DNA from 3 places in the Sphaerisporangium sp. NPDC049002 genome. Region 2 is predicted to be linked to each of the others. Evidence: riboswitches for the same ligand, from Rfam matches in the RefSeq annotation. Region 2 holds a riboswitch; each other region holds the start of a gene.
What was found. A riboswitch is a leader RNA that binds a small molecule or an ion and turns the genes downstream of it on or off. The one in region 2 is predicted to bind S-adenosylmethionine.
Positions count from the first base shown of each region.

Region 1: linked by a shared signal. The riboswitch ahead of thrC (threonine synthase) and the one ahead of AB0B89_RS12950 (aminotransferase class V-fold PLP-dependent enzyme) in region 2 are both predicted to bind S-adenosylmethionine.
Region 3: linked by a shared signal. The riboswitch ahead of AB0B89_RS28935 (LLM class flavin-dependent oxidoreductase) and the one ahead of AB0B89_RS12950 (aminotransferase class V-fold PLP-dependent enzyme) in region 2 are both predicted to bind S-adenosylmethionine.

Region 1 is NZ_JBEZFH010000118.1:3,323-11,162, reverse strand. Features, by position in the region: gene AB0B89_RS22470 (cold-shock protein) at 209-409, opposite strand; gene AB0B89_RS22465 (MoaD/ThiS family protein) at 750-1,025, opposite strand; gene thrC (threonine synthase) at 1,039-2,334, opposite strand; SAM riboswitch class I at 2,349-2,512, opposite strand; gene AB0B89_RS22455 (RNA polymerase sigma factor) at 2,661-3,215, opposite strand; gene AB0B89_RS22450 (trehalose-6-phosphate synthase) at 3,379-4,806, shown strand; gene AB0B89_RS22445 (MFS transporter) at 4,926-6,116, shown strand; gene otsB (trehalose-phosphatase) at 6,223-7,053, opposite strand; gene AB0B89_RS22435 (DUF3263 domain-containing protein) at 7,100-7,414, opposite strand; gene AB0B89_RS22430 (SAM-dependent chlorinase/fluorinase) at 7,601-7,840, shown strand, end outside.
Region 2 is NZ_JBEZFH010000048.1:9,820-17,659, reverse strand. Features, by position in the region: gene AB0B89_RS12990 (ATP phosphoribosyltransferase regulatory subunit) at 1-473, opposite strand, end outside; gene AB0B89_RS12985 (class I SAM-dependent methyltransferase) at 737-1,501, shown strand; gene AB0B89_RS12980 (alanine racemase) at 1,540-2,631, opposite strand; gene AB0B89_RS12975 (GntR family transcriptional regulator) at 2,668-3,432, opposite strand; gene AB0B89_RS12970 (hypothetical protein) at 3,644-4,072, shown strand; gene AB0B89_RS12965 (hypothetical protein) at 4,167-4,403, shown strand; gene AB0B89_RS12960 (hypothetical protein) at 4,577-4,888, shown strand; gene AB0B89_RS12955 (helix-turn-helix transcriptional regulator) at 5,078-5,434, shown strand; SAM riboswitch class IV at 5,606-5,721, shown strand; gene AB0B89_RS12950 (aminotransferase class V-fold PLP-dependent enzyme) at 5,832-7,133, shown strand; gene AB0B89_RS12945 (NADH-quinone oxidoreductase subunit D) at 7,152-7,840, shown strand, end outside.
Region 3 is NZ_JBEZFH010000197.1:1-7,840, reverse strand. Features, by position in the region: gene AB0B89_RS28955 (glycerophosphodiester phosphodiesterase) at 426-1,535, opposite strand; gene AB0B89_RS28950 (HAD domain-containing protein) at 1,673-2,206, opposite strand; gene AB0B89_RS28945 (MsnO8 family LLM class oxidoreductase) at 2,302-3,480, opposite strand; gene AB0B89_RS28940 (LLM class flavin-dependent oxidoreductase) at 3,546-4,601, opposite strand; gene AB0B89_RS28935 (LLM class flavin-dependent oxidoreductase) at 4,676-5,881, opposite strand; SAM riboswitch class IV at 5,982-6,089, opposite strand; gene sigK (ECF RNA polymerase sigma factor SigK) at 6,333-6,923, shown strand; gene AB0B89_RS28925 (anti-sigma factor) at 6,920-7,660, shown strand; partial or broken gene AB0B89_RS28920 (S24 family peptidase) at 7,733-7,840, shown strand.

The DNA of each region.
Region 1 (7,840 bases), on a different contig from region 2:
GCCGAGTGCAAGCGACAACCCCTATGACCTGGGCGGCACAAGGATTTCTCTGACCGTATGCCGAATATTGGACCTGACCTCACGTGCGGGAGAGCACGGACATGACGGAAGGCTCGGCCCGTCCTGATGCACGACGAACCGAACCTTCCAGCTACTGACTGAGAGAGACCAGTGGATCTTCGTCGACGACCGGACAGCGCCGGTGTCGTCACACAGTCCGCACGGACTCCGCCTGTGGACCCTTCTGGCCCTGTGTGATCTCGAACTCCACCCGCTGACCCTGCTCAAGGGACCGGTATCCCTCGGACATGATCGCTGAGTAGTGGACAAACACGTCCTTACCACCGTCTACCGCGATGAAGCCGTAGCCCTTGTCCGCGTTAAACCATTTGACGGTGCCCTGCGCCACTTTCCGACTCCTCTTGCTGGGCTCCGGACCCCACCCACTCCTCCGCGAGGCCCGTGACCTTCGGAACCGAGACGCATGCGAACTCCTCGGCCACGTCGATCGTTCTCGACCATACCTGTGGCAAGGCTTGGCGCAACAGTGTCAAACACCAAACTACTTCTTGACGTTCGCTGTAAGCGGGACGCTACTTTTTCCCGCTCTGGTGCGTTAGTTGATAATTAAACTACACAGAAGGGCCAGGTAAGAACTTCTATTATGATAGTCAGGCCGTTCCAGGCCCCCTGGACATGCCAACGCCCACCCGTCCCAGGGACGCGTGGGCGTTGGGAGTACCCGAGGGTCAGCCTCCGGCGACCGCGGGGATCACCGAGATCTGCGCCCCGTCCGGCGTGACGGTGTCGAGTCCGTCTACAAAACGGACGTCCTCTTCTCCGACATACACGTTGACAAAACGGCGAATCTTGCCCGTTTCGTCCAGAATTCGGGCACCGATTCCGGGGAAGTCGGTCTCCAGCTTCTGCAACACCTCGCGAAGTGTCGCGCCTTCACCGTTCACCTCCGCGGCACCGTCGGTGTACGTACGGAGAATCGTCGGAATCCGCACAGAAACGCTCATTTATCGCGACCTTTCAGGAGTTATCGGCGATAGCCGTGCGGAATGCGTCGAGCGAGGGCCGGATGACGGCGGTGGGCCGGGCCTTGGCGGAGACCGCGTCGAGGGTCTTCAGGCCGTCCCCAGTGTTGAGCACCACCGTCTCGGCCTCCGGGTCCAGGAGGCCGTTCTGGACCAGTTTGCGGAGCACTCCCACGGTGACGCCGCCGGCGGTCTCACCGAAGATGCCCTCGGTGCGGGCCAGCAGGTGGATCGCGTCCACGACCTCGGCGTCCGTGACGTCCTCGACCGCTCCGCCCGTACGGCGGGCGATGTCCAGGACGTACGGCCCGTCGGCGGGGTTGCCGATGGCGAGCGACTTGGCGATGGTGTCCGGCTTGACCGGCTGGACGATGTCGAGACCGGCCTTGAAGGCGGACGACACCGGCGAGCACCCCGCGGCCTGCGCCCCAAAGATCTTGTAAGGCCTGTCCTCGACGAGCCCCAGCTTGATCAGTTCCTTGAAGCCCTTGTCGATCTTCGTGAGCTGCGAGCCCGAGGCCACCGGCACGATGATCTGGTCGGGGATCCGCCAGCCCAGCTGCTCGGCGATCTCGTACGCCAGGGTCTTGGAGCCCTCCCCGTAGTAGGGACGGAGGTTCACGTTGACGAAGCCCCACTTGTCGCCCAGCGGGTCGCCGATGAGCTCCGAGCAGAAGCGGTTGACCTCGTCGTAGGTGCCCTCGATGCCCACCAGGCGCCCGCCGTACACCGAGGCCATGATGATCTTGGCCTCTTCGAGGTTCGACGGGATGAACACGCAGGAGTCGAGCCCCGCGCGGGCCGCGGCGGCGCCGACGGCGCCCGCGAGGTTGCCCGTGGAGGAGCACGACAGGGTGTGGAAGCCGAAGTTGCGCGCCGCCTCAAGGGCGATCGCGACGACCCGGTCCTTGAAGGAGTGGGTCGGGTTCCCGGAGTCGTCCTTGACGTGCAGGCTCCGGATCCCCAGCTCACGGGCCAGGTTGTCGGCCTTGACCAGCTTGGTCCAGCCGGGCGCGAGGTTGGGCTTGGAGATGACGTCGGCGGGCACCGGGAGGAGCGAGCGGTAGCGCCAGATGTTCTGCGGGCCGGACTCGATCTCCCGGCGGGTCACCGACGCGGCGCGGCCGGCCTCGGGGGTGTCCCAGGTGTAGGCCACTTCGAGTGGCCCGAAACACTCGATACAGGCGAAGATCGGTCCGAGGTCGTAGCGAGTGCCACATTCGCGGCAGGAGAGCGCGACGGCGGGGCCGAAGTCGAGTGTGGTCGTTGTCTCAGCTGTTGCGAGCGCCATGAAGCGAGGCCTTTCCCTCATCTTCGCCCGGACCACCTTGATCACGGGCCGGAATTGGCACCTGTCCCGGCTGGTCTCAGTTGGTCGGATGCCGCGTCGTTCGGAGACGCGTGTGACCACAGCCGGGAGGGTTGCCGGGGCTTCGCAGGGCCGGTCCCTCCACCCCTCTGGATGAGCAATATGAAGTTGTGATCCCGCCGATGTTTCAGGCAGGACAAAAGAACTGTACCTTGCCCGCCAGCGGGTTCGGCGAGTTGTCTCACCAAGCGAGACGACCGCGTATCACCGACGCGCGGCCGGAGTGACCGCGCGGTGGGATCGCGGGCTCACCTGTAGGCGTCGCCGAGGGCCGCCTGCACGTATTTGCGTGCCTGGTGGATGCGCGACTTGGCGGTGCCGAGAGGGATGCCGAGCTGCTCGGCGACCTCGTTGTAGTCGAGCTGGCAGATGTCGCGCAGCACGAGCGCCTGGGCCAGCTCGGGCTTGTCCGCCTCCAGCGCCTCCATGGCGTCGAGCAGGTCGAGCCGCGAGCCCGCGATGACGCTCACCCGGCGCGGGTCGGCCCGCATGTCGGGAAGGTCCTCGGAAGTCTGCTCGGCGCCCCGGCGCTTCAGCGTGCGATAGGTCGTGCGCGCGCAGTTGGCGGTGACGATGTGCAACCAGGTGGAAAAACGTGCCCGCCCTTCGAACCTTCCGATGTTGCGGGCGACGGCCAGCAACGTATCCTGGCTAGCCTCCTCCGCGTCCTGGTGGTAGGGCAGGAGCCTCGCGCAGTGGCGGAGCACGTCGGGCTCGATGCGGCGGAGGAGCTCTCCGAGGGAGCGGTGATCACCTTGGGCGGCGGCGCGGGCCAGCTCTTCGGTCGTCTCGTCAAGCGCCATGCCGGAGCTCCCCTCGACCGTCTCCACTTTGCCTCGACCAGACCATCAGCCCATCTTATTGGGAGCGTTAAATTCATTTAATCTGCGGCCGAGTGCGCATCACAGCGGAGATGAACGGCGAGGGACGACCGCCACCTGGCGGACGAGGAGTGGTGATGGGCAGATGAACACTGTTCTGCTGGCCTCCAACAGGGGCCCGGTGTCGTTCACGCTGGCCGACGACGGTGCGCTGACCATGCGCCGGGGCGGAGGCGGCATGGTCTCCGGCCTCTCGGAGGTCGCCAAGGACACGAACGTGCTGTGGGTGTGCGCCGCCCTCTCCGACGGCGACCGCAGCGCCGTACGGCTCGCTCCGAGCGGGCGCCTCGACCAGGCGGGCTACGACACCGGGCCCGTGCGCATGCTGGACATCCCGCCCGCGACGTTCCACCGCGCCTACAACGCCGTGGCGAACTCCACGCTGTGGTTCGTCAACCACCTGCTGTACGACATCCCGAACTCGCCGCAGTTCGACATGCGGTTCCGCAGAGAGTGGGAGTCCTACCAGGACTACAACGCCGCGTTCGCCCTCGCCCTGGCCGAGGAGGCCGCGCACGGCGCCCGGGTGATGATCCAGGACTACCACCTCACCCTCGCCCCGGCGATGCTCCGGGTCGAACGGCCCGACCTGCGCATCGCCCACTTCTCCCACACCCCGTGGGCGCCTCCGGAGTACTTCTCGCTGCTGCCCGACGACATCTCCGCCGAGCTGCTGTCGGGCATCCTCGGCGCCGACCACGCCGGCTTCCTCGCCGCCCGCTGGGCCTCGGCGTTCATGGACTGCTGCGAGACCCTGCTCGGCGCCCGGGTCGACCGCGTCGAACGCACCGTCACCTACGAGGGCCGGACGACGCGCATCGGCGTACACGCCCTCGGTGTCGACGGCGACGCGCTCTGGGCCCGTGCCCTGGAGCCCGATGTCGAGTCGCACATGACCGCCCTGCGCGAGCGGGTGGGCGACCGCAAGCTCATAGTGCGGATCGACAGGACCGAGCTGTCGAAGAACATCGTGCGCGGCCTGTCGGCCTACAAGCAGTTCCTGACCGACCATCCCGAGTGGCACGGCAAGGTCGTCCACCTCGCCTTCGCCTACCCCTCGCGGCACGACCTGCCCGAGTACCGCGAGTACACCGCCGCCGTGCAGCGCTGCGCGAAGGAGATCGAGGACCTGTTCGGCGGCGAGGACTGGGATCCCGTGATCCTCAATGTGGACGACGACTACGCCCGCTCCCTCGCCGCCTACCGCATGGCCGACGTGCTGCTGGTGAACCCCATCCGCGACGGCATGAACCTCGTCGCCAAGGAGGGCCCGATCCTCGCTCCCCACTGCGCGCTGGTGCTTTCCAGGGAGGCGGGCGCCGCGGCCGAGCTCGGCGGCGACGCTCTGCTGGTCAATCCGTACGACGTCTCGGGCACGGCGAACGCCCTGCACGAAGCGCTGGTCCTTCCCGAGGAGGAGCGCGCGGACCGGGGCACCCGGCTGCGCGCCGCCGCGACGGCGCTCCCCCCGAGCCGGTGGTTCGCCGACCAACTGGCCGCCCTCGAACGCTGACCCCGACCGTCCCAAATACGGGGTTACTCGCCGTAGAGCCACATTCCACTGATATGGGGGCGGTGATACGTTCTGACCGTTCGAGTGCTCCTAGGCACGGGGGATCTGTGAGCTCGACCATGTCCGCACGACCGCGCGCCAGGCTCACCAGGGACCGCCCGACCTGGCTCATCTACCTCCAGCTCGCGATCTTCTGCACCTACCTGTACGGGCTCTCCGCCGCGCTCCCGCTGCTCCGCATCGACCAGGGCGTGTCCCAGGCCGTCGCGGGGCTGCACGGCACCTCCATGGCCGTCGGGAGCATCATCTGCGGCATCGCCATACCGCATCTGACCTCCAAGATCGGCCGGCGCCGCACGACCTGGCTCGGCGTGGCCGCGATGGCCTGCGGCGTCGCGCTGGTCGCGGTCACCACGGCGCTGCCCGTCACCCTGCTCGGGTTCGGCCTGGCGAGCGGCGGCGGCTCCATCAGCCTCTACGTGGGCATGTCGGTGCTGAACGACCACCACCGGGCGGCCGGACCCGCGGCCATCAACGAGGCCAACGCGGTCGGCGTCACCGTCGGCATCGGCGTGTCCTACCTCGTCAGCGTGCTCGCCGACTCCCCGCTCGGCTGGCGGGCCGGCATCCTCGTCACCCCGATCGCGGCGCTGCTCCTGCTCGCGTTCATGGGCAGGGTGTGGGTGCCGGCCCTCCCGCCGGCCGGTGACCACGCGGAGGACGGCGTCACACATGCCGTGAGAGCCCCGTACGGCTGGCGCTTCCACGTCGCCTGCGGGGTGCTGTTCTGCCTGGTGGCCATGGAGTTCCTCTTCAACGTCTGGGCCGCGAAGCTGCTGGCCGACCAGACGGGCATGACCGCGGCCGTCGCGGCGACCGGGCTCACCGCGTTCACCGCCGGCATCGCCGTGGGCAGGTTCGCCGCAGGGCGGCTGGCCCTCCGCCTTGACCCGACGCCCATGCTGGCCGGCGCGCTGGTGGTGACCCTGACGGGCTGGTCGGTCTTCTGGTTCAGCGCCCATCCGGTGCTCTCGTACGCGGGCCTGGTCCTGAGCGGGCTCGGCGTCGCGGTGCAGTTCCCGCTGGGCCTCGCCAGGGTCCTCGCCATGGCCGCCGGACGGGCCGACAAGGCGAGCGCGGCGGCCTCCATCTGGTCCGGGGTCGCGGTCGGCATCGGGCCGTTCGCGCTGGGCGCCATCGCCGACGGCTTCGGCACGCGCACGGCGTTCCTCATGGTCCCGCTGCTGATAGCCCTCGCCATCGCCGGCATCGCCCTCAGCTCCCGGCCTCCCGCGCCTGCCCCCGCCTGAGAGCCTGGGCCGGCCCCGCGCGGGCTCCTGTCGTCCATGAGCGCCGCCCGGCCCTGATCAGTTCCCGCGCGTGCCCCTCTCGTCCACCGTGGTCACCCGACCCTGATCAGCTCCCGCCCGGGCTCCGCTCGTCCACCGCGTCGGCGAGCGCCGACAGCAGCGCCGCGACCCCGGCCGGGCCGTCGACGACGAGGTCCGCGCGCTCGGCGAGCGCGGTGACCTCCGTGGAGGCGCTGCACACCGTCACGCCGGGCAGCCCGGACAGCCGTACCGCCTCGAACGCCGCGAGGTCGCCGAGGTCGTCCCCGGCGAACAGCACGGACCGTGCGAAACGCTCGGCGAGGAACACTCCGAGCGCGTGCCCCTTGTCCATGCCCGAGGGGCGCAGCTCCAGCACCAGCCGCCCCGGCTCGACGAGCATGCCGCTCTCGGCGGCCAGCTTCGCCAGCGGCTCGCGCAGCGCCAGGAACGTCCCCTCCGGGTCCGGGGCCCTGCGGGTGTGGACGGCGACCGCCCTGCCCTTGTCCTCGATCGTCACCCCCGGTTCCGCCCCGTCGGTGACGGTGACGCCCAGCAGGGCCAGCAAACCGGGCAGTCCCGCACGCACGCGCTCGACCCCCGGTGGCGGCGGCGGGGACAGCACCTGGCCGTCCTCCCAGCGTTCGAGCCCGTACTGGCCGAGCACCACCAGGCCGGGCACATCCGCGAGACCGGGCCCGCCCGGCACCTCGCCGTAGGCGATGGCGGTGGCGGCGGGACGTCCGGTGACGATCACCACTCCCCCCACCAGGCCGCCGAGGCGTACGAGCGCCGCGGCGGCGTGCGGGTCGACCCGGGCGTCGGCGGGGTCGGGGACGATGGGCGCGAGCGTGCCGTCGAAGTCGAGCCCGACCACCGCCCCCGCGGGGTCGGCCTTGATGGCAGCCAAACCGGCGATATCCGGCAATACATCATGAGTCACGCGTGGAGCAGTACCCCAGGGATCAGGGGCGCATGCCCAGACGGCGCGCCGCGCGCTCGCGCTGGCGGGAGGCACGCAGCCGCCGCAGCCGCTTCACCGTCATCGGATCGTGGGCCAGGGCCTCGGGGCGGTCGACGAGCCCGCCGAGCAGTTGGTAGTAACGCGTCGAGGAGATGCCGAAGGTCTCGCGGATGGCCTGCTCCTTGGCGCCCGCGTGGCGCCACCACTGGCGCTCGAAGGCGAGCAGCTCGCGCTCACGCTCGGTGAGCTCTCCGGGGGTGTGGGGGGCGGATCGTTCTTCAGGGTCGCTGTCACCATGGTCGGGTGCGGTGTCCATGCTGTCCTCCTCGGTCGGGCACGCGGAGACGTCGGGCCGGGCCGGGCAGGGGAGGGCGGGAGACGAGCGAACGTGCGCCCGGGCGAGCGCGACCCTGAGCCACGACGCGCGCATGCGGCCCGTGGCAATCGTAGTCGGGAATTCGCGGCTGTTCATGACAGTTCGGGAGACGTACAGTCACCAGGTGTGACCTCAGTCATCACGCTTCTCACCGACTACGGTTTGGAAGACGGGTTCGTGGCGTCGTGCCACGGGGTGATCATCGGTATCTCCCCGGAGGCGCGGATCATCGACGTCTGTCATCTGGTTCCGGCCGGGGACATCCGACGTGGTGCCGCGATCCTCGCCCAGACACTGCCCTACCTCCCCGCCGGCGTGCACATCGCCGCCGTCGACCCGGCCGCCGCGAGCGCCCGGCGCTCGGTC
Region 2 (7,840 bases):
CTGCCCGACGGTGTCCCAAGAACCTCCAGCCCGAACTGGGTGAACTGGCGCCGCTTGAGCTCATCCAGGCCATCCATGAGCTCGTTGCGAAAGCACGGCGTGAGGTAGAACAGCTTGAGCGGCCAGACGAATTCCGGTTCTTCGGAGAGCAGACGGCCCAGCCATCGGGTGACCGAGATCGTGCCCTCGGGGATCAGCAGCGCGTCGGTGAGCACCGGTGGAGTGTCGTAGGAGCTGTGGTAGTCGGGGACCTTCAGGTAGAAGCAGCCGCGCTGGTCCCATTCCGGCCACGGAGAGCGGCCGACGACCTCCTCAGAGAAGGAGGAGGCCCGCTCGATCAGCGGCACCTCGATCTGGTCGTAGCCGTGCCGTCGGGCCAGATGGGCAAGCGCACTGGTGACAGCCAGGCGTTTGCGCAGCGGTAACCCGAAGATGTCGCCTGTTCCCCTTAGGGGGAGATTTAGCTCGGTCACGTCGGTCTCCGGCCTGTCAGTCGCAGGGAGTGTTGACGAACGGAGTGTGCGTCATGAAAAAGCTGATCACCATTGCAGCTGCAATGGTGATCATTCGGAGGGGTTCCTACCGTTGACTCGTCCACCGAGGTCGTCAGCTGCAGGGCGTTCCGTACCGGCCGCCCGCGACGATGAAGAAGTCAGCGCATGGCTATCCGGCGTGGCACCACGGTAGCGATCATTTCCGCCGCGATGCGGCGTAGCCAGGACTCCAGGGGGCGGACATGACCGAAGACACCGCGATCGACCCTGTCCGTGGCCTCGTCATCGGTGACGCCTTCGGCCAGACGCTCCAGGAATGCTGGCGTGCTCAGGGAGCGCCCGGCGCTGTGATGGAGCTGGTGGAACGAGACGACGGCCTGCTCATGGCCAGCGACGCGGCCAAATACTTCACTCCTCCCGATCAGCTGGATCGACTTGATGGGTGGGCCTGCCAGCAGGCGGCAGGGCGGGTTCTGGACACCGGCTGCGGTGCCGGCCGCCACGCCCTCGCGCTTGCCGATGCAGGATTCGACGTCGTCGGCATGGACAACTCCCCGGGTGCCGTCACCGTGGCCCGCCGGCGTGGCGTCACCGCCGTCCACGGCTCGCTCTACGAACCACCCCCAGATCTTGGCCGATTCGATACGGTACTGCTGCTGGGCAACAATCTCGGCCTGCTCGGCGGATCCGATCGCGCTCCCCAAGTGCTCATGAAACTCTCCGAACTGGCCCATCCGAACGCCCTGCTGATTGGTAGCGGAACCGACCCCTACGGCACCGACAACCCCGACCATCTCGCCTATCACGAGCACAACCGCAGACATGGCCGGATGGCAGGCCAGCTGCGATTGCGCGTCCGCCACGGCCGCACCGCCACCGAATGGTTCGACTACCTGTTCGCCTCCATCCAGGAACTGTCCGACCTGACGGACCGGTCACCGTGGACGCTCGAACACGCCGAAATCGAGGGCGCCGGATACATCGCTCAACTGCGGAAGACGGCATGACCCACCGAGCGAAGCTGTGACCGGTGTCAGTAATCGGCTCAGCCTTCCAGGTAATGGAAGGTGGGCTTCGGATGCATCAGGAAATCGTGGTGGGAGATGTTCCATGCATAGGCGCCTGCCATGAGGAACTCCACGACGTCACCCGTCTTCAGGCTCACCGGCACGTGCCGCGCCATGGTGTCTTTCGGGGTGCAGAGCTGGCCAACGATCGTGGTCGGTTCTCCCCGCTGTTCGATCGCCATTGGCTGGCTGTGCCCCTTGGTTGCGGGTGTCCTGATGTGGTGCGTTCCGCCCGCGACTACCGCGAATAGCTCGCCGTGGACGCGCTTCACGTCGATGACCTGAGTGACGTACCGCCCGCAGTAGACCGACAAGGAACGGCCCGGCTCGATGCGCAGGATTTCACCCGGACGGCGTAGAGCAGCCAGCCCTTCGCCGTACGTCTTCCAGTCGAAACGAGAAGCGGGATCGGCGTAAGACACGCTCATGCCGCCCCCGAGATTGATCTCAGTCACGCCGAGACTGCGCGCGTAGTCGAGCACAGCGGCGGCTAGCTCCAACATGGCGGGCGCGTCCAGGCCGCTGGCCAGATGAGCGTGGATACCGCGAAGCCGTACGGCGTTCTGACCGGCCAGCATCTCAATGCACTCGGAGATGCCGGCGGGATCCATGCCGAACGGCGTCGCACCGCCCCCCATTGCCAGTGACGCTCCGCTGATCGGGACGTCGAGATTGACCCGCAACAGCATGTCAGCCGACCGGCCCGCGGCGAACAACCGCCGAATCTCGCTGGAGCTTTCGATGTGCAACCTCGTCACATCGGCGAAGAGTTCGGCGTCGGTCTTACCAGGCCCGCCCAGTGCAATTGGCGTCTCGGGGAAGAACTTGCGCACATGGGCAAGCTCTCCCCCTGACGCCACCTCGAAGCCATCGACGTACGGCGCGATTACCTGCAACAGCTTCGGATCGGGGTTGGCCTTGACGGCGTAGTAGACCTCGATATCGCCGAGAGTCGCCCGAATGGTGGCCAGGTGGGTATCAAGGTCGGCGAGGTCGTACACGTAAGCGGGTAGCTCGCCCGCGTCGGCCAGTTCCAAGGCCCGTGCGCGTATCGGCAGTGTGGCTGTCATCGCATCGTCTCCGATCGGGTTGTGTCTGGCCGCACGTCAGGCGAGGGGGAAGGTGTTCTCAACCACCAGGTAGTGAGCTGGTGTGACCGTCGTGGTCACTTCCACAATTCGGTGATCTCCCGTCTTGCCGGCGTGGAAGATATCGAGAACGGTCCGCTCAGGGCTGATCTCCAGAGCTTCGGCTTCGGCGTCGGTGGGAGGCCGGACGACGATGCACTCGGTTGCTTCCGTCTGGGGGTAGCCGAGCTCGGCGAGCGCTGACTTGACGCCACCGATGATGACCGGCCCCGGCTCTTCCAGAACCGTCCCTTCGGCGATGGACAGCGGGAACCACGACGTGTTGAGGCGCATCGGGATGCCGGACGCGAGAAGGCGCCTGCGGCGAACGAGGACATTCTCCTCCCTGCGCGGCAGTCCAAGAGCATCGGCGATGTCGTCCGGCGGAACGGCCCTGTTGGTCGTGATCTCATGCTGCGGTTCGAGCCCGATTGCCCGCACTTCTGCGTCGAAGGCTCCGCGCGCCTGCCCACCCTCGCGCGCCTGGCGGGAGTAGCGCGCTGGCGAGTGCAGCATTGGCGGAATGTAGGTGACCATGGTTCCCCTCCCTTGACGAGGGCGGATCATGCCCTCTGCTGCAAGTACCTGCATTGCTCTGTTGACCAAGCTTCGCGATGCGCCGTACCGCTCGGCAAGCACCGGCTCAGCCGGAAGGACCGTGGCAGGCGGGTAAACGCCCTTCACGATCTCTTCTCGGATCTGGGCTGCGATCTGGCGGAAGCCCAGCTTGCTCGGGTGGCTCATTTCCCTCTTTTCGGTCCGCTAGAAACGCCAAACGTTTGATGTTTGTTGACACCCGGCCCTCACAGATACATCATCGGGATATCGACAAACGTTTGGCGTTTTGCTCGGCAGCATACCTGCCGAGTCGAGCGGAAGTCGAACAGCCAGGCGCGGCCATGTCGCCAAACCTGGGCCCGCGCCCTGGCACCCCTTCAAGAGAGGCGTTCTCATCATGCCCAAGACTGACCTGCGGTCCATCACCAACGAGTCCGCATCCGGCGCTGCTGTCCTGGAGCTGTCACTGGTGGCCATGACTATGAGCGAGCCGGCCGTAGCGCCGCACGCCTATGAGATGACCACCGAGCGCATCACCAAGTTCCGGCCGTCGCTGGGGAAGCTGGGGGCGTGGGTAAAGCAGGGCACCGAGCGACTGGACGGGGATGTCGCGGTCTGGTGGCGGGACTACCAGACCCGTCGGCTGAACCTGCGCACGGCCGGTAGGGGCGAGCCGCTGTCCCCGCGGGAGCGGGTCAAGCTCCGCCGCACAGGCGAACAGGCACCCCGCCAGCACGAAATGCGCGTGGACCAGGTGATGGAACGCGGGCTGTGGCCTGACCGCCGCCGCGAGCAGTTCGCGCACGCGAAGGGTGCGATCCGATGAACAATCCTAGGAACGTCCTAACCCGGCCCACGCCCCGGTTCGTCCGTATCCGGCACCGCGCCGAGACCCCGCCGAAGCCTCTCGGTTGCCGGTGGTGCGGACATCCGCCGTACGCACACGACGCGGCCAGCCTCCCGCGGCCGCCGTCCAACTCGACCAACTGGAGCCCGGCTGGCACGTCATGTACGGCACCTGGAACCGCCGGTTCTACGCGATCGCCCTCTGGTCGTGCGAGCCGCTGATGATCAACTCGCACACCCTCGAGGGATTGCGCGAGCTCATGCGTCAGTCCGAGCTCGAAGTGATCCATTCTCCGGGGAGGGCAGCATGACCAGCTGCGACGAGCACGAGCGCGAGCCCATTAGGAATGACGACGAGCCGCGCGACCCATACGGCATGCCCACGACCGCACGGATTTCCGTGGGCGGCTACTTTCCCGGCGCCATCAGTCGGCGCCTTTCGCTCCCCGGGTCGGCTCCGGCCCTACCGGCACAACGCCGGGCCATGAGCGGAGTACCGCGACTGGACCCCGACAACGTCGATGATGAGCCGGTGCTGTGGACGTGGGACGCCGACGATCTGGGCGGGCGCGGAGTTCGTGGCGTGACGGACACGTCCGTCAGGGCGCGCAGAGCGCTACTGGCCGCCTTGCACACCATGCCCGATCGTGGCCGGGGGACAGTCCGCCCGGCGCGGTTGGACCTCTTCGCCTACCCCTACCCGTGCTACCGGTACGGGCCCATCCTGGTGCGCGCTAACCGGGACCATGCCAGCGGCGCGATCGTCTTCCACCATGGCGAGGAGCGATGCGGTTGAGCCGACCCGATGCCGGGCGTGTGACCGAGCACCTGCGCCACTATGGCCGTCCCCTCGCGTGTTCCCTCGTGGAAGAGCTCCTGTGCGGCTGTTGCGTCACCGTGGGTTCGCCACCCTCGAAGCCCTTGGCTGCCGGGTTGACGAGCATGAGGAGCTACCTCGCCGGTACTGCGGGTCCGAGGTGACGCCATGATCGAGCCGGAGCGAATGTGCCGCAAGTGTGTACGCCCGCTGAGCCGGTACAACACCGATGATGTGTGTGGCCCGTGCGCTGCGGACGCTCGACCGGTACCAGCGGAGGTGTGGACCCTTCCTGATATCCGTGAAGCGCTTGCTTCATGGGATCTTGTCGCCGTATGCACGTTGATCCGCGAGCATACCGGGATGAGTCAGGAGAGACTGGCGGAGCTTATCGGGCGATCTCAGTGCTATGTGTCTCAGCTCGAATCGGGGACCCGGCTGGCCAGCGGCGTGACGATGGTACGCGATCTGGTTGATGGCCTGGGCATTCCCACCGAACTTCTCGGTGGCGAAGGCCCGTCATAACTCGGCGTTACTCGCCGCTGCGGTGGTGTTCACCGGTTGCGAGATCCCGGCTGCTAAATGGTGAACACCACCCGGCAGGAGCGGTGACTGCCAGTGCTGCCTGAGAACGGCTCGGGGCGTGGGGCTTGTCACGTTGCGGAGGCGGGGGGAGGTTGGGTTATAGTCCCCGTAGGTCATGAGTGTCAGCGTCAAGCCCCGGCTCGCTGACCGGCAACCCTCGCGCTCGCGGCGGGGTGCCCCGGGTGAGGACCAGGTCTGGTGCGAGGTGCGCCAGTCAAGCGCGGGCTCCGTCATACCAACGCCATGGCCGGGGTCCCATGACCCTAGGAGGCCGGCGTTGTCCGCACTCACTGTCCTGAATCCCGTCGTTTCCGGCTCGGACGCCTCCGGCGGCTCCGTGCCCGGCAGTGCTTTCCAGGGCGAGGCGGCGGGACGTACCGCTCCGGCCATCCCCGCCGTGCTCGGTGGAGATCTGGAGGTCCCGGTCAAGGGCGGCGGGCTCGTGCGGTACGCCAACCTCGACTACGCGGCGAGCGCCCCCTGTCTGGAGCCGGTGAGCGCCGCGGTCGCCGCCGCGCTCCCGGCCTATTCCAGCGTTCACCGGGGAGCCGGGTACGCCTCGCAGCTCACCACGGCGCGCTACGAGCAGGCCCGGCACACCGTGCGCGCCTTCGTCGGCGCCCGTCCCGGTGACGCCGTCGTGTTCACCCGCAACACCACGGACGCGGCGAACCTGCTGGCCCGTTGCCTGCCCGAGGGCACCACCGTCGTGGTCTTCGAGACCGAGCACCACGCGTCCCTGCTCCCCTGGCCCGAGGCGGTACGGCTGGCGCCCCCGCGGTTCCCCGGCGAGGCGGTCCGCGCGGCGGACGAGACCCTGGCGGCCATCGAGGGACCCAAGCTCCTGGTCGTCACCGCGGCCTCGAACGTGACCGGCGAGCTGTGGCCGATCGCCGCCCTGGCCCACATCGCCCACCGGCACGGCGCGCGGATCCTCGTGGACGCCGCGCAGCTCGTCCCCCACCGCCGGCTCAACCTGACCGCGCTCGACCTGGACTACGTGGCGTTCTCCGGGCACAAGCTCTACGCGCCGTTCGGCGCGGGCGCCCTGATCGGCCGGGCCGACTGGCTCGCCCAGGCCGAGCCGTACCTGCGCGGGGGCGGCGCGTCGAAGGCCGTCACCGGAGGCGCCGGGCAGGGGCTGCCGCTGGACGCCGAGTGGAGCGCGGACCCCGAGCAGCGGCACGAGGCCGGCACGCCGAACGTCCTCGGCGCCGTCGCCCTGGCCGCCGCCTGCGACGCCCTCTCGGCCACCGGCTGGACGGCGTTGATCAGGGAGGAGGAGCGCCTCGTCGAACTGCTGCGCGACGGCCTCGCCGCGATCGCGGGCGTCCACGAGCTGTCGCTCTGGGGGCCCGCCCACCCGCGCGTCGGCATCGTCTCCTTCGTGGTCGAGGGCTGGACCGCCAGGGAGGTCGCCGAGACGCTGTCCGCCGAGTACGGCATCGGGGTGCGCGACGGCAAGTTCTGCGCCCATCCCTTCGTCAGGCACCTGCTCGACGCCGTCGGCCAGGCCGCCGACGGTTCGTGCGCGGACGGCACCGCCGGGGCCGTACGGGCGTCCATCGGCATCGGGACGACCGAGGAGCACGTCCGCCGCCTGGTCACCGCCCTCTCGGATCTTGCCTCACGCCGCTGACGTGACAGCATGGGGTTTATGACCGAACCTCGCGGAGCTGGCACCGGAGGCGCGCGCACCGAACGGGTCGTGGGGATCGGGGCCGGGGCCAAGGAACTGGCCACCGAGGACATGATCCTCAACATCGGCCCCCAGCACCCCTCGACCCATGGTGTCCTGCGCCTTCGGCTCACCGTGGACGGCGAGCGCATCGGCAGCGCCGAGCCGATCGTCGGCTACATGCACCGTGGCGCCGAGAAGCTCTTCGAGGTCCGCGACTACCGGCAGATCATCGTGCTGGCCAACCGGCACGACTGGCTGTCGGCCTTCGCCAACGAGCTGGGCGTCGTCCTCGCCGTCGAACGCATGCTGGGCATGGAAGTGCCGGTCAGGGCGGTGTGGGCGCGCACGCTGCTCGCCGAGCTGAACCGCGTGCTCAACCACCTGATGTTCCTCGGGTCGTATCCCCTGGAGCTCGGCGCCATCACGCCCGTGTTCTACGCCTTCCGCGAGCGAGAGACCCTGCAGGCCGTCATGGAGGAGATCTCCGGCGGGCGCATGCACTACATGTTCAACAGGGTCGGCGGCCTGAAGGAGGACCTCCCGTACGGCTGGCTCGACCGGGTCGCCCAGGCGGTCGCCGACGTGCGCAGGCGGCTGCCGGACATCGAGAACCTGATCTCCGGTAACGAGATCTTCCTCGCGCGCACCCGGGGGGTCGGGGTGCT
Region 3 (7,840 bases), on a different contig from region 2:
CGAAGGGCCGCGAAGGGCATGGAGAGCCGGCATGAGGTGGGGTGCGGTGGACGCCCCGGCGGCGGGCGTGGCGGGAAAGGGTTCCACCCGGCGAGGGGCCGCCTCGCGGGTGTGTGATCGCCGGCCGGAGACGCGGCGTGGGCGAGATCGAACGGACAGTGGGATGGGCTGAGCCCCTTGCGGACCTCCGAGTTCCGATCACTGCGGCGTTTGACTAAGCATCTCGTACCCGTCGTTACGCCACATGAAGCCCAAAGGGGACGTTCGCCTCAAACAATACGATCTACCCACATAACAGAATGCGCAGGGCCGGCGTGGCGGGGCGCCCGCCCGATGAGGTGCCCGGGACGGCGCCACCCGGGGCGCGGGAACGCGAAAGCTCCGCCGGGAACCGTGAAGGTTCCCGGCGGAGCGGGCCGGGCGGGTCAGTCCTCGGAGAGCAGGCGGTCGCGCGTGGCGCGGGCGATGCCCGGGTTGTCGGAGAACACGCCGTCCACCTTGAGGGTGTACAGCCGGTCCAGGTAGCGCATCACGTCTCCGGTGGCACGCGGGTAGACCGGGCTGTCCGGGTTGCCGAGCCGGTAGTCCACCGGAAGCTGGGAGTTCTCCGGCCGGACCGTCCAGGTGTGGACCAGAAGGCCCGCCCGGTGCGCGTCCCGTACCAGGGGCGTGGGCGCCTGCGTGCGGCCGTCGGGGCCGGTGGGCAGGATCCGCGTGGTCGCCACGCCGACGCCGTCGGCGTAGCGGGCGATCTCCCGCAGGCCCTGCGGGGCGACGAGGTCGGTGTAGGTGCGCGGGTCGCCGGCCGCCACCAGGTCGTACGGCGCGCCGCTCGCGTTGATGAGCTGGATGATCCGCAGGCGGGTGGCCGAGCGCAGCTCCTTGAGGTTCCTGGTCTCGAAGGACTGGATGAAGACCGGGGACCGCACGCTGTCCCAGCCGTGGCGCTTGAGGGCCGCGAGGAGCGGCTCCTCCAGCGACAGCCCGATCGAGTCGAAGTAGGTCGGATGCTTGGTCTCGGGGTAGACGCCCACGCCGTACTTCTGCGCGAGGTCGATGACCTCGTCGAAGGTCGGGATCTGGGCCAGCCCGTCGAACGCGGTGTTGTCGGGCCGCAGGTCGGGGACGCGCTCCTTGGCCCGCAGCGTGCGCAGCTCCGCCAGCGTGAAGTCCTCGGTGAACCATCCGGTGATCGCGACGCCGTCGATGGTCTTGGTCGTCCTGCGGTCGGCGAACTCGGGGTGGTTCGCGACGTCGGTCGTCCCCGAGATCTCGTTCTCGTGCCGGGCGACGAGGACGTGGTCCTTGGTCGACACCAGGTCAGGCTCGATGTAGTCGGCTCCGAGCCGGGCCGCCGCCTCATAGGACAGGAGCGTGTGCTCGGGACGGATGGCACTGGCGCCGCGGTGCCCGATGATGACCGGCCCCCGGTCGTCGTGGCCGCCCCTGGTCGTCGCGCTCGCGGGCTGGAGGGCGGCGAGCAACACCCCTCCCACGAGGACCGCCAGCGTACCGGCCAGCGTCTTGTTCCCCATCAAAACACACCCCACTCTCAGGTCTCGCGGGGCACGCTAGTCTCACGAGCTGTACCCGGAGTGGCGGCGCAGTTAACGATCAAAGGTGTGCGTATGCCACATCTCCGGCATCTCTGGCATCTCCGGCCGCCGGTGCGTCACGGGGAGGAGGCGCCGGCGCCGTCGAGGTCGGGCGCGGCCCTGCCGGCCAGCCACTCGCGCGCCTGGGCGAGGTGGCGGTCCGTCAGGCCGGTCATGGGGTCCACCTCGACCAGCAGGAACTCGTCGACGCCGGGATGGTCCTTGAGGTACTGCCAGTCGGGGGTGCCGAGGCTGTCGTCGAACCAGACGAACGGGCGGCGCGCGACGTACTCCGCGACGTGCCGGGTCTTGAAGTGCTCGCCCGCGCGGCTGCCGGGGTCGCTGTTGACCGTGATGACCGGAAGGCGCGGCAGGCCGAGGCGCGGCGCGATCACGTCGTTGGCGTGCTGTTCCCAGGTGGTGGCCCACGTCAGCTCGGCCCCGGCGTCGCGGGCGAGCGCGGTGAGCAGGCGTCCGTGCCGGCGGTTCAGCAGGATCCTGTACGTCTGGCCGTCGAGGACGCACTCGTGACGCCTCAGCCACGGCGAGTGCCTCCGGGCCGGGTTGAGGACCCCGTCCACGTCCAGCAGTACAAGGGGACGCTTGGTCACGTGCCTCTCCTCGGTCGTCGGTGCTGGATGCCATGATGCCGCCACCATGGCCCAGTCTTCCAACTCCGCGACGGGAGCGCCCGCGCCCCCCCAGGTCACGCGGGCGGGGCCATGCGCTCCGTTTCCACCCGGTCCCAGGCCTCGGCGAGCAGCTCGTAGGAGCGCACGCGGTCGGCGTGGTCGTGGGCGATCGTGGTGACCAGCAGCTCGTCGGCCCCGGTCGCGTCCCTCAGCACGCGCAGCTTCTCCACCACGGTCGCAGGCGCGCCGACGAACTGCGTGTCCACCCGATCGGCCACCAGCAGCCGGTCCTCCTCACTCCATGAGTGGGCGGCGGCCTCGCGCGGTGAGGGGAAGGCGATGGCCCCCTCACCGGCGCGGATGCTGCGCACCCACAGCCCGTACGGCGAGGCCAGCTCGCGCGCGGTGGCGTCGTCGGCGGCGACGACCGCGTCCGCCGAGACGACGACGTACGGCGCGGCCAGGCTCGCCGACGGCTTGAACGCGGCGCGGTAGGCGTCCACCGCCTCCAGCACGCTCGACGGGCTGACGTGGTAGTTCGCGGCGAAGGGCAGGCCGCGCTCGGCCGCCACCTGGGCGCTCTGGCCGCCGCTGCTGCCAAGGATCCAGACCTCGACGTCCGCGCCCTCCCCTGGCACGGCGTGCGCGTCGAGTCCCTCGGAGGACAGGTACGTGCCGGACAGCAGGGCCAGGATGTCGTCCACCTGGTCGGCGAAATCGGGGGACTGGGCCCCCGGCTGCTGCAGCAGCGACGCCCACAGCGCGAAACGCGGCGAGGTGAGCAGGTGCGCGAACGAGAACGGCGGCGGGATGAGCAGGCCGTGCGTGTCGCGGGCGGGTCGTGGCTCCTCGTGGCGGGGCTCGGCTCCGGCGCCGTCCTTCAGCTCCTTGAGGGCCTCGGCCCGCCGCTGCCCCGACCGGCCGAGGCCGAGGTCGATGCGGCCCGGGTACAGGGCGTCGATCGTGCCGAACTGCTCGACCACGGCCGCGGCGGTCTGGTGGCCCAGCTGCACGGCTCCCGAGCCGACCCGGATCCGGCTCGTCGCCGCCGCCACCAGCGCGATCAGCACGGCCGGGGCCGAGCCGGCGACCCCGGGGGTGAAGTGGTGCTCGGCCAGCCAGTACCGGTGGTAGCCGAACTCCTCGGCGCGCCGTGCGAGGTCGATCGTGTTCCGCAGGGCGTCCCGGGCGGTGCCGCCGGAGACGATGGGGGCGAGGTCGAGGATGGACAGCGGGGTCCGATGGGATGACATGTCGGCCTTTCGGTGCTGGACCGGATGTTCGGGGGCCTGGGAGGCGGCGGTGAGATGAGGGGGGCTCAGGCGGTGACCGGCAGGGGGAAGGGCCTGCTCGGGATGTCCCTGCGCAGCACGGGCGCGATCTCGCTCTGGAAGAGCTCCAGCGTGGCCCGGTGCTGCTTGTCGGTCAGGCCGTCGGCGTCGGCGCTCAGGTGCATGACCTCGTGGCCGAAGCTCTCGTGGTAGCGGTGGACCTTCTCGATGATCTGCTGCGGGCTGCCCACCAGGATGGAGCTGCGCTCGATGGCGTCCTCCAGCGTGGGGAACACCGGCTCCAGGCCCAGCCTGCGGAACATGGCCAGCCGCGCGTCGAAGATCGGCCGGTAGGTCTCGACCGCCTCCTGGGAGGTCCTGGCGCCGTAGTAGCCCGCGGTGCCCGCGCCGACCAGCGCTTCGGCCGGATCGTGCCCGTAGAACTCCAAGCGCTCCCGGTAGTGGCGGATCAGCTCGGCGTAGGGCTCGATCGGGTTGGTGACGTTGGCGGAGAACAGAGGGTCGCCATACCGGGCCGCGAGGTCCACCGACTCCCTGCTGGTGGCGCTGCCGTGCCACACGCGGACCGGCCGCTGGAGCGGGCGCGGCCAGGTCTCCGCCTCGCGCAGCTCGGGGCGGAAGCGGCCGGACCAGGTGACCTTGTCCTCGCGCCAGAGGCGGCGGAACAGCTCGTAGGACTCGCGGTTGCGGTCCCACTGGTCCTCGCTGGTCACGTGGAACAGCTGTGCCTGCGCGGCGCCGTTTCCCTTGCCGATGATGAGCTCCAGCCGGCCCCCCGACAGGTGGTCGAGGGTGGAGTAGTCCTCGAAGGCCCGCACGGGGTCGAGCAGGCTCAGCGTGGTGACGGCGGTGAACAGCCGGATCTCGGAGGTTCTGGCGGCGATGTGGCTGAGCACGACCGGCGGTGAGGAGGAGATGAAGGGACGCTCGTGGCGCTCTCCGACCCCGTAGCCGTCGAAGCCCAGCTCCTCGGCCAGGACGGCGTTGTCGACCACCTCGCGCAGCCGTGCCGTGGTCGGCTTCAGCTCACCGGTGATGGGGTCGGGCCCGTGGACGATCAGTGTGATGGCGAGGAACTTCATGCGGGTTCCGTTTCGGCGGCCGGCTCGGCCGGCCGCGGGATCGTGTCCTCGTTGGAGGGCTTCAGAGGCGGGGCTCAGACGGCGGTTGTGGCGTAGCGGTTGGCCGGAAGGGGCAGCCCGAGCAGGCCGCGCAGCGTCGGCGCCTCGTACGCGCGGCGGAAGGCGTCCCGGCCCTGGAGCACGGGCACCAGGCCCCGGGTGATCGCCCTCAGGTCGGAGGGCAGAACGCCGGGACGCAGCCGGTAGCCCTGGATGCCCGCCTCCCGCCAGTCGAGGAGCAGGTCCGCGAGCCGCTCGGGGGTGCCGGTGAACACCGCCGCGTCCGAGACGTGCTCGGCCCCGTCGAGCTCGTCGAGCCGGGACCTGCGGTCCGCCGCCGTCCGTGCGTCGGCGTCGAGGTGGACCAGCAGGTCGGCGAAGACGAGCAACGGCTCGCCCGGCCGGCCCACGGCCGCCTCCGCCTCGCGGACCTCCGCGACGATCGCGCGCGCCTGCTCCTTGTCGTGGGGGGTGACGTAGACGACGTCGGCGCCGCGCGCGGCGAAGCGGTAGGCCAGGCTCGCGTGCGCGAGGGCGGTGACGAGCGGCTGGCCCTGCGGCGGCCGAGGGGTGATCGCCGGGCCCTTGACGCCGAACCACCGGCCCTGGAAGTCGACGTAGTGCAGCTTGTCGCGGTCGACGAAGCGGCCGGTGGCGACGTCGCGGATCACGGCGTCGTCCTCCCAGCTGTCCCACAGGCGGCGCACGACCTCGACCGCGTCCGCGGCCTCCTCCAGCAGGTCGCTCACGTGCCCGGCCGGCTCGGGGGCCTCGTGGTCGGCCGGCCGCAGCACCGGGAACTCCCGGCGGCCGAAGTGCCCGGCCTCGGTGTGACGGCCGGAGACCTGCGCGCGCCACCCGGCGCGCCCGCCGCTGACGTGGTCCAGGGTGGCGATGCCGGTCGCGACGTGGAAGGGCTCGGTGTGGGTGGTCGTGGCCGTGGGCACCAGCCCGACGCGGCCGGTCACCGGCGCGATCCTGGCCGCGAGGAGCACGGCGTCGAGCCGTCCGCGCACCTGGTCGGTACGGTCGTCGGGGCCCTCGTACGAGGACGACTGCGGGCCGAGGGAGTCCTCGATCGTCACGAAGTCGAGCAGGCCGCTCTCGGCCTCGGTGGCGAGATCGGTCCAGTAGCGGGCGGAGAAGAGCTCTCGCGGGCGGGCGGACGGGTCGCGCCACGCCGCGGGGTGCCAGCCGGCACCGTCGAGGGCCGCGCTGATGTGGAGGGGAGTGGGCGGCATTCGGGGGCCTCTTCCTCTTGCTGTGACGGCGGGGCTCCGGCGAACCGCGATGCCACCGCTCGCACCCCCCACCTCCAGCCGATCACCGCCGGCCGGGGCCGGCGTTCGCTTGCGGGACGCTTCCGCCCCGCCTGGTCGTCACCTGGAGCACCCTGCGGACGCGGGGTTGCCGACCAGCAAGCCAGGGCTTTTCGCTGGTCTCGTGACCTCAATCGACGATAGCCCCGCGCAGTAAAGTATGCAATTCCTACCTGATTACTTCCAGGCTGCGGCGGTAAGGCCCGGGGAAACGTTCTCACCGGCCACGATGTGTAACCCCCCTTCGGCCTCCGGCGCATCCCCCCGCTCAGCGGTGCGTGCCCCGACCAGGGAAACCGCCTCCGTCCAATCCGCGGGCCGGGTGTGTCCGAAGTAGATGTGTCAGCGTCCACGCCGATGGTGGGGAGAGTGCATGAGGCCGAGACGGGCCGCGCCGGTGGATGACGGCCGGCATGACCAGCCAGGGTTGGAGAAGCTCCTGGAACGGGTCGCGCGCGGGGACCGCCCGGCGTTCGAGAAGGTGTATGACATGGTGGCGGCCCCGGTCTACGGCGTGGCCCTGCGGGTGCTCCGCGACCCCGCCCAGGCCGAGGAGGTGGCCCAGGAGGTGCTGGTCGAGGTCTGGCGCGGCGCCGCGCGCTTCGAGGGCTCCCGGGGGTCGGGGGTGGCGTGGGTGATGACGATCGCCCACCACCGCGCCGTCGACCGGGTCCGCGCCGCGCAGGCGGCGATCGACCGTGAGGACCGCGTGGCGCGCCTGGAGGTGCGGCGCCCCTATGACGTCGTCGTCGAGTCGGTCGAGACCACGCTCGAATGGGAACGGCTGCGCCGATGCCTTGAGGGTCTGACCGAGTTGCAGCGCGAGTCGGTTACGTACGCTTATTACGGTGGATATTCCTATAGAGAGGTCGCCGAGCTGCTGAAGGTGCCGCTGGCGACGGTGAAGACCCGGATGCGTGACGGACTCATCCGCATGCGCGACTGCCTGGGGGTGGAGCGATGAGCCGCGACCCGCACACGCTGGCCGGCGCGTACGCGTTGTACGCCATCGACGACGCCCGGGACCGCTTGAGCTTCGAGGACCATCTGACCCGGTGCGCCGAGTGTGCCGAGGAGACGCGGGGGTTGCGCGAGACCGCCGCCCGCCTCGGCGTCGCCGTGGGCAAGGAGCCTCCGCCCGCGCTCCGCGAGCGCGTCCTGGCCGAGATCGGCCTGGTCAGGCAGCTTCCCCCGGCCGTCACGGCACCGGGGCCGCGTCCCGTGTCCCGCCGGGTGGGGTGGCCGCGCGTGGCGATCGGCCTGGCCGCCGCGTGCCTGGCCGCCGCCGCCGGGCTGGGCGTCGTGGCCTATAGAGCCGAGGACGCGCTGGAGCGCGAGCGGCTGGGCACTCAGCGCATCTACGCCGTCATGGCCGCGCCGGACGCCCGTACCGTCACGGGCAAGGCCGGTCAGAACGTCACCGGTACGGTCGTGATGTCCCGTTCCCAGGGCAAGGTGGTGTTCTTCTCCACCGGGCTCGCGGCCCTGCCCGAGAGCGAGACCTACCAGCTCTGGCGCATCGGCCCCGGCGGCGCGCTTCCCGACCGGCTGACCCGGCCGGACGCCTCCGGGCGTACCCCTCCGATCATCCTTGGCGACCTCGGCGACGCCACCGAGATCGGCGTGACCATCGAACCTGCGGCCGGCTCCCGGGAGCCCTCCGGCGCGCCCCTCATGGTGATGTCCCTGCCCTCGGCCTGACCGGCCTTCCGTCCCACCCGCGAAGCCACCGACGAGAGCCACCGGCGGTGGCTTTTCGGCTGCCCGGCCGATCTCCGGCGGCCCCGCACGCTGTTCCTGCTCCAGGTCGCCGGTGACTCCATGATCGACGCGGCGATCGCCGACGGCGACTGGGTCGTCGTGCGCCAGCAGCCGGTGGCC